2 regions of the Xanthomonas sp. NCPPB 3442 genome follow, and region 1 is predicted to be linked to the other one. Evidence: predicted binding sites of a transcription regulator. Region 1 holds the regulator's gene; the other holds the start of a gene.

Region 1 (7,971 bases):
AGGAAATCGAGGCGCTGCAGCGCCAGATCGCCGCCAAGCACGGCTACGAACTGGAAGAGCACTCGCTGGTGCTGTACGTGCGCAAAAAGCGTCCGCGCTGAGCTGGGTGTCCCCATGCAGCCATGACCGTTACAAGGCGGCCCAGGCCGCCTTGTGCGTTCTGGGGGCGTGTTGGCGGATTCGATGCACGACCTTCCCCCATCAGCCTCGGGCACCTTCCCCCGCCAGCGGGGATAAGCAAGCCTTGTCGGCGAATGCTGGGGCTTGGCTGGCGGGGAGGGAGCGGGTCAGCTGAGCGAGGAAACCTCGCTGACGAGGGCCGGCAGTTGTCAGTGGAAAGGAGCCTCTCGCAAGCGGACGAAGGTTGCGGGGCCGCCCAGGTTGCCTGAGTGCATGGAGACGGCCTAGGGAAGCTCCACGTGGCCGATTGGTAGCGGCAACCTATGCATCCACAGCGTCGGTGGGCCACGCGTGATTACCGCTACCGGCGCACCGGCGCAACAGCACCAACAGTGCCGGCTGCCCTGATCAAGCCCTTCGCGCTGGCTTGCGAACGACCAGTCCCGCTCAGGCGCTCTGCAGCAGCTTGCGGGCGGCCGCGCGCGCTTCCTTGCTCACTTCCACACCACCCAGCATGCGTGCCAATTCTTCCTGGCGGGCCTGCGGGCCGAGCAGTTCGACCGCACTCTGGGTCATGCCGTCCACCGGCGCCTTGCTGACCCGGTAATGCGCGTGGCCCTTGGCGGCGACCTGCGGCAAGTGGGTAACGCACAGCACCTGGCGCTCTTCGCCCAGCGCGCGCAGCTTCTGCCCGACGATGTCGGCCACCGCGCCGCCGATGCCCGAATCCACTTCGTCGAACACCATGGTGGGCACGCTGTCCAGGCCCAGCGCCGCCACTTCGATGGCCAGCGAAATGCGCGACAGCTCGCCGCCGGAGGCGACCTTGCGCAAGGCGCGCGGGGGCTGCCCGGCGTTGGCGGCGACCAGGAATTCCACCCGTTCGGCGCCATTGGGGTCCGGCCGGGGGCTCTCGTGCGGCTGTAGCTGGATCAGGAACTGCCCGCCGCCCATGCCCAACTCGCCGATCAGCGCGGTGGTCGCGGCCGACAACGCCTCGGCGGCGGCGGTGCGGCTGTCGCTGAGCACGCCGGCCGCGCTGCGCCAGGCGCCGGTGGCGGTTTCGATGTGCTTGTCGAGCTGCTGCAGGCGCTCGTCGGCGCCGCGCAGGCTCTCGACTTCGGCGCTCAGGTGGTCGCGATGCGCGGACAGTTCGTCCGGCGTGACGCGGTGTTTGCGGGCCAGGTCGTGCAGGCGGCCGAGGCGGCGCTCCATCGCCTCGAACTGGGCCGGGTCGGCCTCCAGGTCGTCGCGCACACGGTCGAGCAGGGCCAGCGCTTCCTCGATCTGGATCACGGCGCTGTCCAGCAGCGCGTCCACTTCGGCCAGCCGCGGTTCGTGTTCGGCCACGCGCGACAAATCGTGGCGGCTGTCCTGCAACAGGCCCAGGGCACTGGCGCCGTCGTCGCCGTTGAGCTGCTGGGCGACGCTGTCGCAGGCACCGATCAGCGCGGTGGCATGGGCCTGGCGGCGGTGATTGACGTCCAGTGCGGCAATCGCGGCCGGGTCCAGGTCCTCGCGCTCCAGTTCGGCCAGTTGGTGTTCCAGAAAGCCGATCCGGTCGGAGACATCGCCCTGCGCGGAGAGCGCATCGCGCTCGTCCAGCAGCGCCTGCCAGCGCTGGCTGGCCTGGCGCACCTGCTCGCGCTGGGCGCTGTTGCGGGCGTAGGCATCGAGCAGGGCGAGCTGGCTGTGCCGGGCCATCAGCGCCTGGTGCTCGTGCTGGCCGTGGATTTCGACCAGTCTCGAGGCCAGTTCCGCCAGTTGCGAGGAAGTGACCGGGCGGCCGTTGATCCACGCGCGCGAGCCGCCGTCGGCGCGGATGATCCGGCGCAGCTGGCATTGCGCCTCGTCGTCGAGTTCGTTGTCGGCCAGCCAGCGCAGCCCGGGATGCTCGGCCGGTAGCTGGAATTCGGCCGACAGTTCGGCGCGCTCGGCGCCATGACGGACCACGCCGCTGTCGGCGCGCAGGCCGGACAGAAAGCCCAGCGCGTCCACCATCAGCGACTTGCCGGCGCCGGTTTCGCCCGATACCACGGTCATTCCCGGCCCGAATTCCAGTTCGGTGGCACGGACAACGGCGAAATCCTTGATCGAGAGGTGTCTGAGCATGAGGTCGAGTGTGAACGCTTTGGGGAAGCTTAGGGTGGCAGGGGCAGACGGGGAATCGGACGCTTGCCATCCCCGGGGCCAGACATTATCTATGCGCTGTCTCACCGGATGATCCCATGCGCGCGTCCCAGTCCCCAATGCTCGACCCTCGCGCCCGCCAGTTGCTGCGCACCCTGATTGCGCGCTACATCCGCGACGGCGAGCCGGTGGGCTCCAAGACGCTGGCCCAGCATGCGGGGCTGGACGTCAGCCCGGCCACCATCCGCAATATCCTGGCCGACCTGGAAGACGTCGGCCTGCTCAGCTCCCCGCATACCTCGGCCGGACGCGTGCCCACTGCGCATGGCTACCGGGTGTTCGTCGACAGCCTGGTGCAGATGCAGCCGCCTGGCGAAGAGGAAGTCCGCCGCCTGCGCGCGGAGCTGGCCAGCGGCAACGGCACGCAATCGTTGCTGGGCAGCGCCTCGCAGATGCTGTCGGCGATGAGCCACTTCGTCGGCGTGGTCAGCGCGCCGCGCCGCGAGCAGTTCGCGTTCCGGCATATCGACTTCGTGGCGCTGGATGCGCGCCGCGTGCTGGCGATCCTGGTGTTTGCCGACAACGAGGTGCAGAACCGCGTGATCGAGCCGCGCCGCGCTTACGAGCCGGCCGAGCTGGAACGGGTGGCCAATTACCTCAATGCGCAGTTTGCCGGGCGCGCGCTGGCCGACATCCGCGCCTGCCTGCTGCGCGAGCTGCGCATGGCCAAGAGCGAGATGGAACAACTGCTGGCGCACAGCGTGGACCTGGCCAGCGAGGCTCTGGTACCGGCCGATGCCGAGGACATGGTGATGGCCGGGCAGACCCGGCTGATGGGCGTGCAGGACCTGTCGGATCTGGATCGCCTGCGCGAACTGTTCGAGGCCTTCGCCAGCAAGCGCGAGATCCTGCAGCTGCTCGAGCGCACCATCCAGGCGCCGGGCGTGCGCATCTTCATCGGCGAGGAAACCGGCATGGTGTCGCTGGAAGACGTCTCGCTGGTCACTGCACCTTACGCCGCCAATGGCCAGGTGCTGGGCGTGCTGGGGGTGATCGGGCCCAAACGCATGGCCTACGACCGGCTGATTCCGCTGGTGCAGACCGCCGCCGACGTGCTGGGCGCGGCCATGGAGTCGCCCGGTACGCGATAACCGGCATCGATCGGCGCGATGCTTTGCTTGAAACGCGCGCGGGCGCCCATATACGGGGTGACGTTGGGGCGGGCGTTCCGCTTGCCCGGGAACTGCATATGAACCAAGACCACCCCGAATTCGACTCCGAAGACCTGTCCCAGAACCCGCCCGAGACCGATCCGCTCAAGGCCGAGATCGAATCGCTGCGCAGCGAGATCGCCCTGGTCAAGGCCGATGCCCTGCGCGAGCGCGCCGACCTGGAAAACCAGCGCAAGCGTATCGCCCGCGACGTGGAAAACGCGCGCAAGTTCGCCAACGAGAAGCTGCTCGGCGAGCTGCTGCCGGTGTTCGACAGCCTGGACGCGGGACTCACCGCCGCCGGCACCGAGCCCAGCCCGCTGCGCGATGGCCTGGACATGACCTACAAGCAATTGCTCAAGGTGGCCGCCGACAACGGCCTGACCCTGCTCGATCCGGTCGGCCAGCCGTTCAACCCGGACCAGCACCAGGCGATCAGCCAGGGCGAGGCCGAGGGCGTTGCGCCGGGTCACGTCGTGCAGGTGTTCCAGAAGGGCTACCTGCTCAACGATCGCCTGCTGCGCCCGGCCCTGGTGGTCGTGGCCAAGCACGACTGAACCGCAGCGCCGGCTGAACTGCCAGGCGCAGGCACGAAACACAGATGTGCGCCGGTGGCTTGAACACCTGCGCACCACCCCCACATCTCAGCCAGACCCGGCGTCGCCGGACACAGCTACAGAATCATCAGGAGCGTATCCATGGGCAAGATCATTGGTATTGACCTCGGCACCACGAACTCGTGCGTGTCGATCATGGACGGCGGCAAGGCCCGCGTCATCGAAAACTCCGAGGGCGATCGCACCACGCCTTCGATCGTCGCCTACACCAAGGACGGCGAAGTGCTGGTCGGCGCCTCGGCCAAGCGCCAGGCCGTGACCAACCCGAAGAACACCTTCTACGCGGTGAAGCGCCTGATCGGCCGCAAGTTCACCGATGGCGAAGTGCAGAAGGACATCTCGCACGTGCCGTACGGCATCCTGGCGCACGACAACGGCGATGCCTGGGTGCAGACCAGCGATGCCAAGCGCATGGCGCCGCAGGAAATCTCCGCGCGCGTGCTGGAAAAGATGAAGAAGACCGCCGAAGACTTCCTCGGCGAGAAGGTCACCGAAGCGGTGATCACCGTGCCGGCGTACTTCAACGACAGCCAGCGCCAGGCCACCAAGGATGCCGGTCGCATCGCCGGTCTGGACGTCAAGCGCATCATCAACGAGCCGACCGCCGCAGCCCTGGCCTATGGCCTGGACAAGAACGGCGGCGACCGCAAGATTGCCGTGTACGACCTGGGCGGCGGTACCTTCGACGTGTCGATCATCGAGATCGCCGAAGTCGATGGCGAAAAGCAGTTCGAAGTGCTGGCCACCAACGGCGACACCTTCCTGGGCGGCGAAGACTTCGACAACCGCGTCATCGAGTACCTGGTCGACGAATTCAACAAGGACCAGGGCATCGACCTGCGTAAGGATCCGCTGGCGCTGCAGCGCCTGAAAGACGCCGCAGAGCGCGCCAAGATCGAGCTGTCGTCCAGCCAGCAGACCGAAGTGAACCTGCCGTACGTCACCGCCGATGCGTCGGGCCCGAAGCACCTCAACATCAAGTTGACCCGTGCCAAGCTCGAAGCGCTGGTGGAAGACTTGGTCAAGAAGTCGATCGAGCCGTGCCGCACCGCGTTGAACGACGCTGGCCTGCGCGCCAGCGACATCAACGAAGTGATCCTGGTCGGCGGCCAGACCCGCATGCCGAAGGTGCAGCAGGCGGTTGCCGATTTCTTCGGCAAGGAACCGCGCAAGGACGTCAACCCGGACGAGGCGGTGGCCGTGGGTGCGGCGATCCAGGGCGGCGTGCTGGCCGGCGACGTCAAGGACGTGCTGCTGCTGGACGTGACCCCGCTGTCGCTGGGTATCGAGACCATGGGCGGCGTGTTCACCAAGATCATCGAAAAGAACACCACCATTCCGACCAAGGCCTCGCAGACCTTCTCCACCGCCGAAGACAACCAGTCGGCCGTGACCGTGCATGTGTTGCAGGGTGAGCGCGAGCAGGCCCGCTTCAACAAGTCGCTGGCCAAGTTCGACCTGTCCGGCATCGAGCCGGCGCCGCGCGGCATGCCGCAGGTAGAAGTGTCCTTCGACATCGACGCCAACGGCATCCTGCACGTGTCGGCCAAGGACAAGAAGACCAACAAGGAACAGAAGGTCGAGATTAAGGCCGGTTCGGGTCTGTCGGACGAAGAGATCCAGCGCATGGTCGCCGACGCGGAAGCCAACCGCGAAGAAGACAAGAAGTTCCAGGAGCTGGTGCAGGCCCGCAACCAGGCCGATGGTCTGATCCACGCCACCCGTACCGCGATCACCGAGCATGGCAGCAAGGTCGGTGGCGATGTGATCGGCAAGGTGGAAGCGGCGCTGTCGGATCTGGAAACCGCCATGAAGGGCGACGACAAGGCGCAGATCGAAGCACGCACCAAGACGCTGGAAGAAGCCGGCCAGTCGTTGTACGCAGCAGCTGCGGCGGCAGAGCAGGGCGGTAACGCCGATGCGGCCAGCGGCAACGCACAGGCCTCCAAGGCCGCCGACGACGTGGTGGACGCCGAGTTCACCGAGGTCAAGGACGACAAGAAGTAAGCCGTGATTTGGGAGTCGGGAGTGGGGATTGGCAAGCGCTAAAGCTTGCCGATTCCCGTCCCGATATCCTTAACGCGTCGCGTCGCCAGGGCGGACCAGCACACGCTGTCCGCTTTTGCGTTTCAACGAATCTCAAATCACGAATCCCGAATCCCGGCTTATGAGCAAACGCGATTACTACGAAGTGCTGGGCGTTGCCCGTGGCGCCAGCGACGAGGAGCTGAAGAAGGCGTACCGGCGCTGTGCGATGAAGCACCACCCGGACCGCAATCCTGGCGACGCGGCTGCCGAAGCGGCGTTCAAGGAATGCAAGGAAGCCTACGAGGTGCTGTCCGATGGCAATAAGCGGCGCGCCTACGACGCGCACGGCCATGCGGCCTTCGAGCACGGCATGGGCGGTGGCGGTGGGCCGGGTGGCCCGGACATGGGAGATATCTTTGGCGATATCTTCGGCAATATTTTCGGCGGTGGCGCCGCCGGTCCGCGCGCTGCGCGACGTGGTGCCGACGTGGGTTACGTACTGGAACTGGATCTGGAAGAAGCCGTCGCCGGGATCGAGCGCCGCATCGAGATTCCGACGCTGGTCGAATGCGCGCCCTGCCACGGCAGCGGTTCGGAAGACGGCAAGGTCGAGACCTGCGGCACCTGCCATGGGCGCGGCCAGGTGCGCATCCAGCGCGGCATTTTCGCCATGCAGCAGAGCTGCCCGCATTGCGACGGGCGCGGCACGCTGATCCAGAACCCCTGCAAGACCTGCCACGGTGCCGGTCGCGTGGAAGAAGACAAGGTGCTGTCGATCAAGGTGCCCGCCGGCGTGGATACCGGCGACCGGATTCGTCTTGCAGGCGAAGGCGAGGCCGGCCCGGCCGGCACGCCGCCGGGCGATCTGTATGTGGAAGTGCGGGTGCGCGAGCATGCGATCTTCCAGCGCGACGGCGACGATCTGCATTGCGAGGTGCCGATCCGCATTTCGCAGGCCGCGCTCGGCGATACCGTGCGCGTGGCGACCCTAGGCGGCGAAGCGGAGATCCGCATCCCGGCCGAGACCCAGACCGGCAAGTTGTTCCGTCTGCGCGGCAAGGGCGTGCGTTCGGTGCGCAGCCGTAGCGAAGGCGATCTGTATTGCCGCGTGGTGGTGGAGACCCCGGTCAATCTCACCGCCGACCAGCGCGAACTGCTGCAGCAGTTCGAAGCGACGTTCACCGGCGAGGATGCACGCAAGCATTCGCCCAAGTCGGCCACCTTCATCGACGGCGTCAAGGGGTTTTGGGATCGGATGACGTCCTGACCCAGGCGGCGTGATGTCACGATGGCCCGGCGTGCGGCTTGCTGCGCGTCGGGCTCTTTTTTTGGGTTGTCCCGAAGGCTGCCCGCGATGCGGCCGACGCGTTGAAGTTGCGGACGCAACGCGATGTCAGCGTGAGAATTGCCGGGGCAGCTGCGCGCGTTTCAGTAGCGCCACTGCGAGATCTCCAGCGACATCTCCGCACATCGCACGTGTGTGTTTGACGCGTCGTCATTGCCTTCAGACGCAGCACGCTGTCGCCCGCAACGCGAGGCAACGCCAGTCCTTGATCGTGCAGTTCGGCCATTGGCCTGCAGCATCGGTCGAGCGTCTTTTGGCGTCTCACCTTGCTCAACGAGCGTACTGCCACTCACGCTGCGCCGGCGGGCTTGGGCATCTGGCCGTGATGTGTTCAAGACCAGGGGCGTGCTGTTCAGCAGCGCCCACTGCCGGTGGTGCCGTTCCTCCACGACATCCTGGCAAGGTTACGCGGATAATCGGTGCCATCTCTCCAGCATGGTCGCCCGCATGAGCGATGCAACCGACAGCCACCTCGTCCATGGTCGCCGCCAGCGTCCGGACGGCCCTTCGCCGATCGACG
Region 2 (7,971 bases), 2.5 Mb from region 1:
CGCCCTTGAGCTCGCCCACGGCCACCAGCGCACGCACCAGGGCCACGCCGCCGCCCGGGACCACGCCTTCTTCGACGGCTGCACGGGTGGCGTGCAGGGCGTCTTCGACGCGTGCCTTCTTTTCCTTCATTTCGATTTCGGTCGAGGCGCCGACCTTGATCACTGCAACGCCACCGGCCAGCTTGGCCACGCGCTCCTGCAGCTTCTCACGGTCGTAATCGGACGAGGTGTCTTCGATCTGGGTCTTGATCTGGCCCACGCGCGATTCGATCGCCGCGGTGTCGCCGGCGCCGTCGATGATGGTGGTGTTTTCCTTGGAGACCTGCACCTTCTTGGCGCGGCCCAGGTCCTTGATGGTCGCCTTCTCAAGCGCCAGGCCCACTTCCTCGGAGATCACGGTACCGCCGGTCAGCACGGCCATGTCTTCCAGCATCGCCTTGCGACGGTCGCCGAAGCCCGGCGCCTTGACGGCCACGACCTTGACGATGCCGCGGATGGTGTTGACCACCAGGGTCGCCAGCGCTTCGCCTTCGACTTCTTCGGCGACGATCAGCAGCGGCTTGCCGGCCTTGGCCACGCCTTCCAGCACGGGCAGCAGGTCACGCACGTTGGAGATCTTCTTGTCGTGCAGCAGGATGAACGGGTCGTCCAGGTCGGCCGACTGGCTCTGCTGGTTGTTGATGAAGTACGGGGAGAGGTAGCCGCGGTCGAACTGCATGCCCTCGACCACGTCCAGCTCGTTTTCCAGGCCCGAGCCTTCTTCAACGGTGATCACGCCTTCCTTGCCGACCTTCTTCATCGCTTCGGCAATGATGTTGCCGATCGACTCGTCCGAGTTGGCCGAGATGGTGCCGACCTGGGCAATCGCCTTGTCGTCGGTGGTGGGCTTGGAGATGTTCTTCAGCTCGACGACCGCAGCCTTGACGGCCTGGTCGATACCACGCTTGAGGTCCATCGGGTTCATGCCGGCGGCCACGGCCTTGGCGCCTTCGCGGATCAGGGCCTGGGCCAGCACGGTGGCGGTGGTGGTGCCGTCGCCGGCGTTGTCGTTGGTCTTGGAAGCGACTTCCTTGACCATCTGCGCGCCCATGTTCTCGAACTTGTCGGCCAGTTCGATTTCCTTGGCGACGGAAACGCCGTCCTTGGTGATGGTCGGCGCGCCGAAGCTCTTCTCGAGCACGACGTTGCGGCCCTTCGGGCCCAGGGTGGCCTTCACGGCATTGGCAAGCACGTTGACGCCACGAACCATGCGGGTACGTGCGTCTTCACCGAAACGAATGTCTTTAGCAGCCATTGGTTGTTACTCCGGGATTTGAGATTGGGGATTGGGGATTGGCTAGAGCGGGATCCGGAGGAGAGGCGGATTGGTGCGGCAAGCCGCGGTGACCAATCCCGAATCTCGACTCCCGAATCCCGCCGGCAACGGCTATCAGCCGATGACGGCCAGGATGTCGTCTTCGCGCAGCACCTTGTACTCGACGCCTTCGGACTTGTAGCTGCTGCCGGCGTACTGGCCGTAGATGACCTTGTCGCCAACCTTGACCACCGGCGCGCGCAGGCTGCCGTTGTCCAGCGGCTTGCCGGCGCCGATCGCGACGACTTCACCCTTGGTGGACTTTTCCTTGGCGGAGTCCGGAATCACGATGCCGCCGGCGGAAACTTCGTCGGCTTCGATCGGCTTGACTACAACGCGGTCGTGAAGCGGCTTGATGCTCATAGAGAGAAGACCTCTTAAGTGTTTGATTGGCCTGGAAATTATCGGCGATGTTAGCACTCGCACATGACGACTGCCAGCACAGCGCGCGGAAAAAACCCGACAAGCGGGTGCGGGCCAGAGATTGTGCTGCGCGGGCGGCTTTCAAGGGCTGGCGGCAAAAATTTTTCGCCGACCGCTTCTTTCCGAACCACCGGGGCGGCCGACAAAACGGAGCGAGCGGTTGTCAGGTGGGCGCGGACATCGCGGAGGAACCGGAATGGAGTGCATGCCCACGGGCACCGGGCGCGCCCACCTGGCAGGCGTATAGCGGTCTGGTCCAATGCTCTAGAAATGGAACCAGGTTCCATCGCCTGTCATGCGCGCGCCTTACAGTCGGGAACGCATTCCCCGATCACAAGGAGCTGTCGATGAGGTTGCCGTCCCGTTTCGTGTCCCTGCGTTGCACCCTTCCCCTGGCCTGCGCGTTCGCGCTCGGTGCCACCTCCGCCAATGCGGCGGTTTTCATCAACGAGCTGCACTACGACGACGCGGGCGCCTCCGGCGACAGCGGCGAGGGGGTGGAAGTGGTGGCCACTGCCGGCGAATCGCTGAGCGGTTACCGCATCTACCTGTACAACGGCAACAGCCCCAGTGCGGCAGTGGTGTACGCCAATACGGCGGTGCCGGCCGGCACGGTGGTCAGCTGCGGCAGCCAGGTGCGTATGGCCACGGTGAGCTATGCCAGCAACGGCGTGCAGAACGGCCCCAACGACGGCGTGGCGCTGGTCGACCCCAACGGGCAGCTGGTGCAGTTCCTCAGTTATGAAGGCGCCATCACCGGCAGCGGCGGCCCGGCGGCCGGCGTGACCAGCCAGAACCTGCCGGTGAGCGAGAGCAACAGCACCGCGGTCGGCAGTTCGCTGCAATTGACCGGTACCGGCAGCAGCGCGGCCAACTTCAGCTGGGCCGGCTCGGCGGCGCAGACCTTCGGCGCCTGCAACCGCGGCCAGACCTTCACCGGCAGCGACGGCGGTGGAAGCACCGGTGCTCCCACCATCAGCAGCACCACACCAACGCAAGGCGCCACCGGCTTTCCGGCTGCCGGCGATCTGGCCGTGGGCTTCAGCGAAGCGGTGACGCTGGGCAGCGGTGCGTTTGCGCTGAGCTGCGCCAGCTCCGGCAACGTGGCGTTGACATACCCGACCAGCGGCACCCGCTTCACCCTGTCCACCAACACCGCCCTGGTCGGCGGCGAGCGCTGCACGCTGGCCATCACCGCCAGCGCCATCCGCGATGCCACCGGCCTGAGCCCGGCCGCCAACCAGTCCATCGCCTTCACCGTGGCCACCGCCAGCGGCGGCGGTACCGGGTACTACGCGCGGGTCAATACCGCCAGCGCCAGCCAGCTGCGCTGCTCGTTGCACGCCACCATCAAGGGGCACACGGTCTACCCGTACAGCGGCAGCGGCACCAGCACCTGGACCATCCTGGAAATGGCCGACGAGGATCCCAACAACAGCGGCCGCATCCTGGACGCCTACCGCAACCGCAGCTACGCCAAGGTCAGCGACCGCGCCGGCACCGGCAGCGGGCTCACCTACAACCGCGAGCACACCTGGCCCAACTCGCTGGGCTTTGGCAGCGCCACCGGCGACCGCGGCCTGCCGTACGCGCCCTATACCGACACCCACATGCTGTACCTGACCGACACCAGCTTCAACGCAGACCGCGGCAACAAGCCCTATGCCACCTGCACCAGCAGCTGCGGCGAGCGGGCGACCGAGGTCAACGACGGCAGTGGCGGCGGCAGCGGGCGATATCCGGGCAATTCCAACTGGGTCCGCACGCCCGACGGCAACAGCGGCACCTTCGAGGTGTGGGGCCGGCGCAAGGGCGACATGGCGCGCGCGGTGATGTACATGGCCATCCGCTATGAAGGCGGGCTGGATGCGGCCACCGGACAATCCGAGCCGGACCTGGAGCTGACCGACGACCGCAGCAAGATCGTGCAGACCGCGGCCTCGCCGGCCTACATGGGCCTGCTCTCCACCCTGCTGGCCTGGCATCAGGCCGACCCGCCGGACGATGCCGAGCGCGCCCGCAACGAGGTGATCTTCAGCTTCCAGGGCAACCGCAACCCGTTCGTGGATCACCCCGAATGGGCCACCGCCAGCCTGTTCAACTCGGCCAAGCCGGCCAGTTGCCAGCTGGCCAACTAAGACCGGCTCGCGCACGTCGCGCGCAGTCGCCAGGCGGGGTAAACGGCACGCTCGGAACCGCACTGTACGCATGGTACATGCCGCTTCCGGGTCCCGCCCGCACCCGCCTGGCGGCAAGCGCAACCGTGTTGCCTGTTGGCCTGGGCTGCACCGGCCGGGCGGGTGAGGCGCGGGGCCCGGAGCAGATCGCGCCGGGCGCCTTGCCCCAACCGGTGACGCCGGGCGTCTGTACAGACGGCGTGCGTTGCCGGCAGGCGCCACGGCATTGATCCCCATTGACCGAACCCGGGTAGCCGCCCTGCCGTGCACGGCAGGGCGCAAGCGAACCCGGAACCATCCAAGGCGCCGCGTGCTGACCGCAGGGTCGCTTGAGCACGCCATCTCACCGGGGCCACGAAGTTAACGTCTTGTTCCGGAATCGGCGGTCGATCCCCCGCAAACAGGGGATTACACTGCCGGGTCCAATGAGCGCACCTTCCCTCCATTTGTTAGTGAGCACCTGCCCGGATACCGACAGCGCCGAGCGCATTGCGCAGGCCTTGCTCGACGAACGGCTGGCCGCCTGCGTCACCCTATTGCCCGGCGTGCAATCGCTGTACCGCTGGAAGGGCGCGATCGAGCGCAGCACCGAGGTGCAGTTGCTGATCAAAACCTGGGACGACTGCCTGCCCGACGCCATCGCGCGGCTGCAGGCCTTGCATCCGTATGAACTGCCGGAGGCGGTCGCTGTCCAAGCCAGCGCCGGGCTGCCGGCGTATCTCGATTGGGTCCGGGCCGAAACCCGCAAGGAATTCTGACGTCCATGAAGTCTCTGTCCCGCTGGATCGCCCGCTGCGCGCTCTTGGCCGCCCCCTTGCTCGCCGCGCCGCTGGCGGTACTGGCGCCCGCCCCCGCGCAGGCCGCCGTAACCGAAGCCGACCTGCTGCCGGTGGACCAGGCCTTCGCGCTGAGCGCCACCGCCGACAGCCGCGACCGCATCGCGCTGCACTGGAAGATCGCACCGGGCTACTACCTGTATCGCCACCGCATCAGCGTCAAGGCCGGAAAGGGGTTTGCCGCGGGCGAACTGGCGCTGCCGGAAGGCGAGAGCAAGCACGACGAGTTCTTCGGCCAGGTGCAGACCTACCGCAAGCAACTGCAGGCCACCCTGGCCGGCAAGGCCGACCCGGCAGTGCAGACCGCCGTCCTGCAGGTGCAGTACCAGGGCTGCGCCGATGCCGGCGTGTGCTATCCACCGCAGCGGCGAGAAATCCGCCTCGACCTGCCCGCGGCCGATGCCACCGGGGCGCAGGCCACCGCTGCGCCACGCGAGAACCTGGGCGCGCTGGTGCCACGCAACGCCGCCCCGCGCCTGTTCGGCGCCTCCGGCCAGACCGCCGGGGTGGACGCGTTGCCGCTGCCGGCCGAGCAGGCGTTCAATTTCGAAGCCATCGTCGGCGACGGCAACAGCCTGCTGCTGCGCTTCACCCCGGCGCCGGGCTATTACATCTACCGCGACCGCACCTCGCTGGCCCTGGAAGGCGCCAGCGGCGTGCGCACCGGGCTGCCGCGCTGGCCGCAAGGCAAGGCGCACCGCGACGAACACTTCGGCGATGTGGTGGTGTATTTCGACCAGGCCGAAGTGACCTTGCCGCTGCTGCGCGACCACCCTGACCCGGCCCACGTGACCCTGGTGGCCACCTTCCAGGGCTGCCAGACCGACGGGATCTGCTATCCGCCGATGACCCGCCGCGTCGCCCTGGATGTACCGGCCGGCACCGTGTCGCCGCAGAACCAGGCGCAGGCCGCGCCGTTGATGATTTCGCCGCTGGCCGCCGGTCAGGCACCGGTCGAGCCGGCGCCGGCCGCCAGCACGGCCGTCCCGGTCGCCGATGCCTCGGCCGGCAACCCGGAGCGCACGCCGCCGCCGCATGCCGACAAGGGCCTGCTGGGCATGCTGGTGCTGGCTCTGCTTGGCGGGTTGGTGCTGAACCTGATGCCCTGCGTGCTGCCGATCCTGTCGCTGAAGGTGCTGGGCCTGGCCCATAGCGGCGAGAGCCGCAGCCACGCGCGTCGCCATGCGATCTGGTACTCGCTGGGCGTGCTGGTGTCCTTTGCCGCCATCGGTGGGCTGGTGATCGGCTTGCGCGCCGCCGGGCAGGCCGCCGGCTGGGGCTTCCAGCTGCAGCAGCCGTGGTTCGTCGCGGCGCTGGCGTATCTGATGTTCGCGGTGGGGCTGAGCCTGTCGGGCGTGTTCACCTTGGGCACCAACCTGGGCGGCATCGGCCAGTCGCTGGCCGCGCGCAACGGGCCGCTGGGCGACTTCTTCACCGGCGTGCTGGCCTGCGTGGTCGCCAGCCCCTGCATCGCGCCGTTCATGGGCACGGCACTGGCCTACGCCTTCACCGCGCCCGCACTGCTGGCGATGCTGGTATTCCTGGTGCTGGGCCTGGGCCTGGCGCTGCCGTTCCTGCTGATCGGCTTCGTGCCTTCGCTGGCGCGGCGCCTGCCCACCCCCGGAGCGTGGATGGAAACGCTCAAGCAGGTGCTGGCGTTCCCCATGTATCTCACCGCGATCTGGCTGCTGTGGGTCTTGGGCAAGCAGCGCGGCGTGGATGCGCTGGCCTTGATGCTGGTGGGCGCCACCCTGCTGGCCCTGGGGCTGTGGTGCTTCGAGCGCAGCCGCTGGAAGAGCCACCGCCTGGGCATGGGCCTGGCCACGACGATGCTGGTGCTGGCCCTGGTGCCGGTGGTCGCGGTCACGCGCCTGAGCCTGCCGGCGGCCACCGCGGCCGAGGGCGTGGTGGCGTTCTCGCCGCAGTTGCTGGACCGCCTGCGTGCCGACAACCGCGTGGTCTTCGTCAACATGACCGCCGATTGGTGCGTGACCTGCAAGGCCAACGAAAAGAACGTGCTGAGCAGCGCCGAATTCCGCGACGCGTTGCGCCGCGTCGATGCGGTCTACATGAAGGGCGACTGGACCAATGTCGACCCCGCCATCAGCACCTTCCTGGACCAGCACCAGGCCGTCGGCGTGCCGCTGTACGTGGTCTACGGCCCCGGCGCCCCGCCGGCGATCCTGCCGACCGTGCTGACCGGCGCGATTACCGAAGACGCCTTGCTGCGCGCTGCGCGGTAAGGCGCGCCTTCGCTGCGGCCGGTGGCCTGGGCGGCCGTCTGTTGGCGGGCCAGGCCGAAGATTTTGCGAACCGTGTGGGCCGACACCCGCGCCACAGGCGTGTTGCGACAGGTCCAAGCGCGGGTTTAGCCCCTCCTGGCCGGGGTCTGCACGCCCCGCGCTGCTGGCGCCCTGCAGACCTGACCGGCCGATGTTGGCATGCGCATAGGTGGCGTCAGGCTGCGCGCGGCCTCGCCTGTTCGGTGCCCCTGGCACCTCCAACGCTTGATGCATGCGATGCGCAGCAGGCGACCGTGGCCGCGGCCTGCACGGCGGGAAGCTGCGGGAAGCTGCGGGAAGCGAGGCAGCAGAGGGGGTCGATCGCGCTGGTCGCCCTTCATCTGGCACGCCGGCCGGTCCGGCCCGACGCCACGTTGTTGGGAGCCTGCATCTGCGCGCAAAACGCAGATCGCGGCCCTGCTGCAACTCACCTCCTGCGCGCTTGCCATGAACAAGCCGGGCACTCACCGAATTGCTGCCGCCGGCACAACATTCCGACGCCCGACAGGAGAGGATGCCGCCAGCAGCCGTTGCCGCGTAACCGGCCGGGACGGCTGCCTCCATCGCGCCAGGCGCAAACGCTGCGCTCCGGAGGCGCACGGCCGGCTGCCGGTTCCGCTCGCAGCGGTCCGGGCGATTCAAGGCCGGCACGATGACCTCCGGCACGCCATTGCCCGCCGCCATTAGCCACCGCCCAAACCATTCGAAATTTAAAACATCCGTTTTAAACAGACCTAAGTTCGTCGAACTGGACAGCATCGGCGACATCGCGCAGACTTCCGGCCTTTCCGCTCTTCCGGATCCCATGGCCCATCTGCTGCTGTTGCATGGCCCCAACCTCAACCTGCTCGGCACCCGCGAGCCGGAGGTCTACGGGCGTACCACGCTGGCGCAGATCG

Evidence for each region. The regulator HrcA, encoded in region 1, represses chaperone genes, less so after heat shock. The targets are predictions, from matches to a motif close to TTNGCACTCNNNNNNNNNGAGTGCNAA.
Region 2: AC1POX_RS19305 (co-chaperone GroES) is a predicted target of HrcA. The motif match lies at 1,768-1,794, and genes of this name have one in related genera.

The regions. Positions count from the first base shown of each region.
Region 1 covers NZ_CM161514.1:1,949,334-1,957,304, forward strand. The annotation lists gene fur (ferric iron uptake transcriptional regulator) at 1-101, shown strand, start outside; gene recN (DNA repair protein RecN) at 568-2,232, opposite strand; gene hrcA (heat-inducible transcriptional repressor HrcA) at 2,370-3,401, shown strand; gene grpE (nucleotide exchange factor GrpE) at 3,500-4,018, shown strand; gene dnaK (molecular chaperone DnaK) at 4,160-6,085, shown strand; gene dnaJ (molecular chaperone DnaJ) at 6,246-7,373, shown strand; gene pdxY (pyridoxal kinase) at 7,899-7,971, shown strand, end outside.
Region 2 covers NZ_CM161514.1:4,457,414-4,465,384, forward strand. The annotation lists gene groL (chaperonin GroEL) at 1-1,294, opposite strand, end outside; gene AC1POX_RS19305 (co-chaperone GroES) at 1,430-1,717, opposite strand; RNA gene AC1POX_RS19310 (sX9 sRNA) at 1,915-1,984, opposite strand; gene AC1POX_RS19315 (endonuclease) at 2,125-3,915, shown strand; RNA gene AC1POX_RS19320 (sX9 sRNA) at 3,920-3,994, opposite strand; gene cutA (divalent-cation tolerance protein CutA) at 4,380-4,712, shown strand; gene AC1POX_RS19330 (protein-disulfide reductase DsbD family protein) at 4,718-7,033, shown strand; gene aroQ (type II 3-dehydroquinate dehydratase) at 7,878-7,971, shown strand, end outside.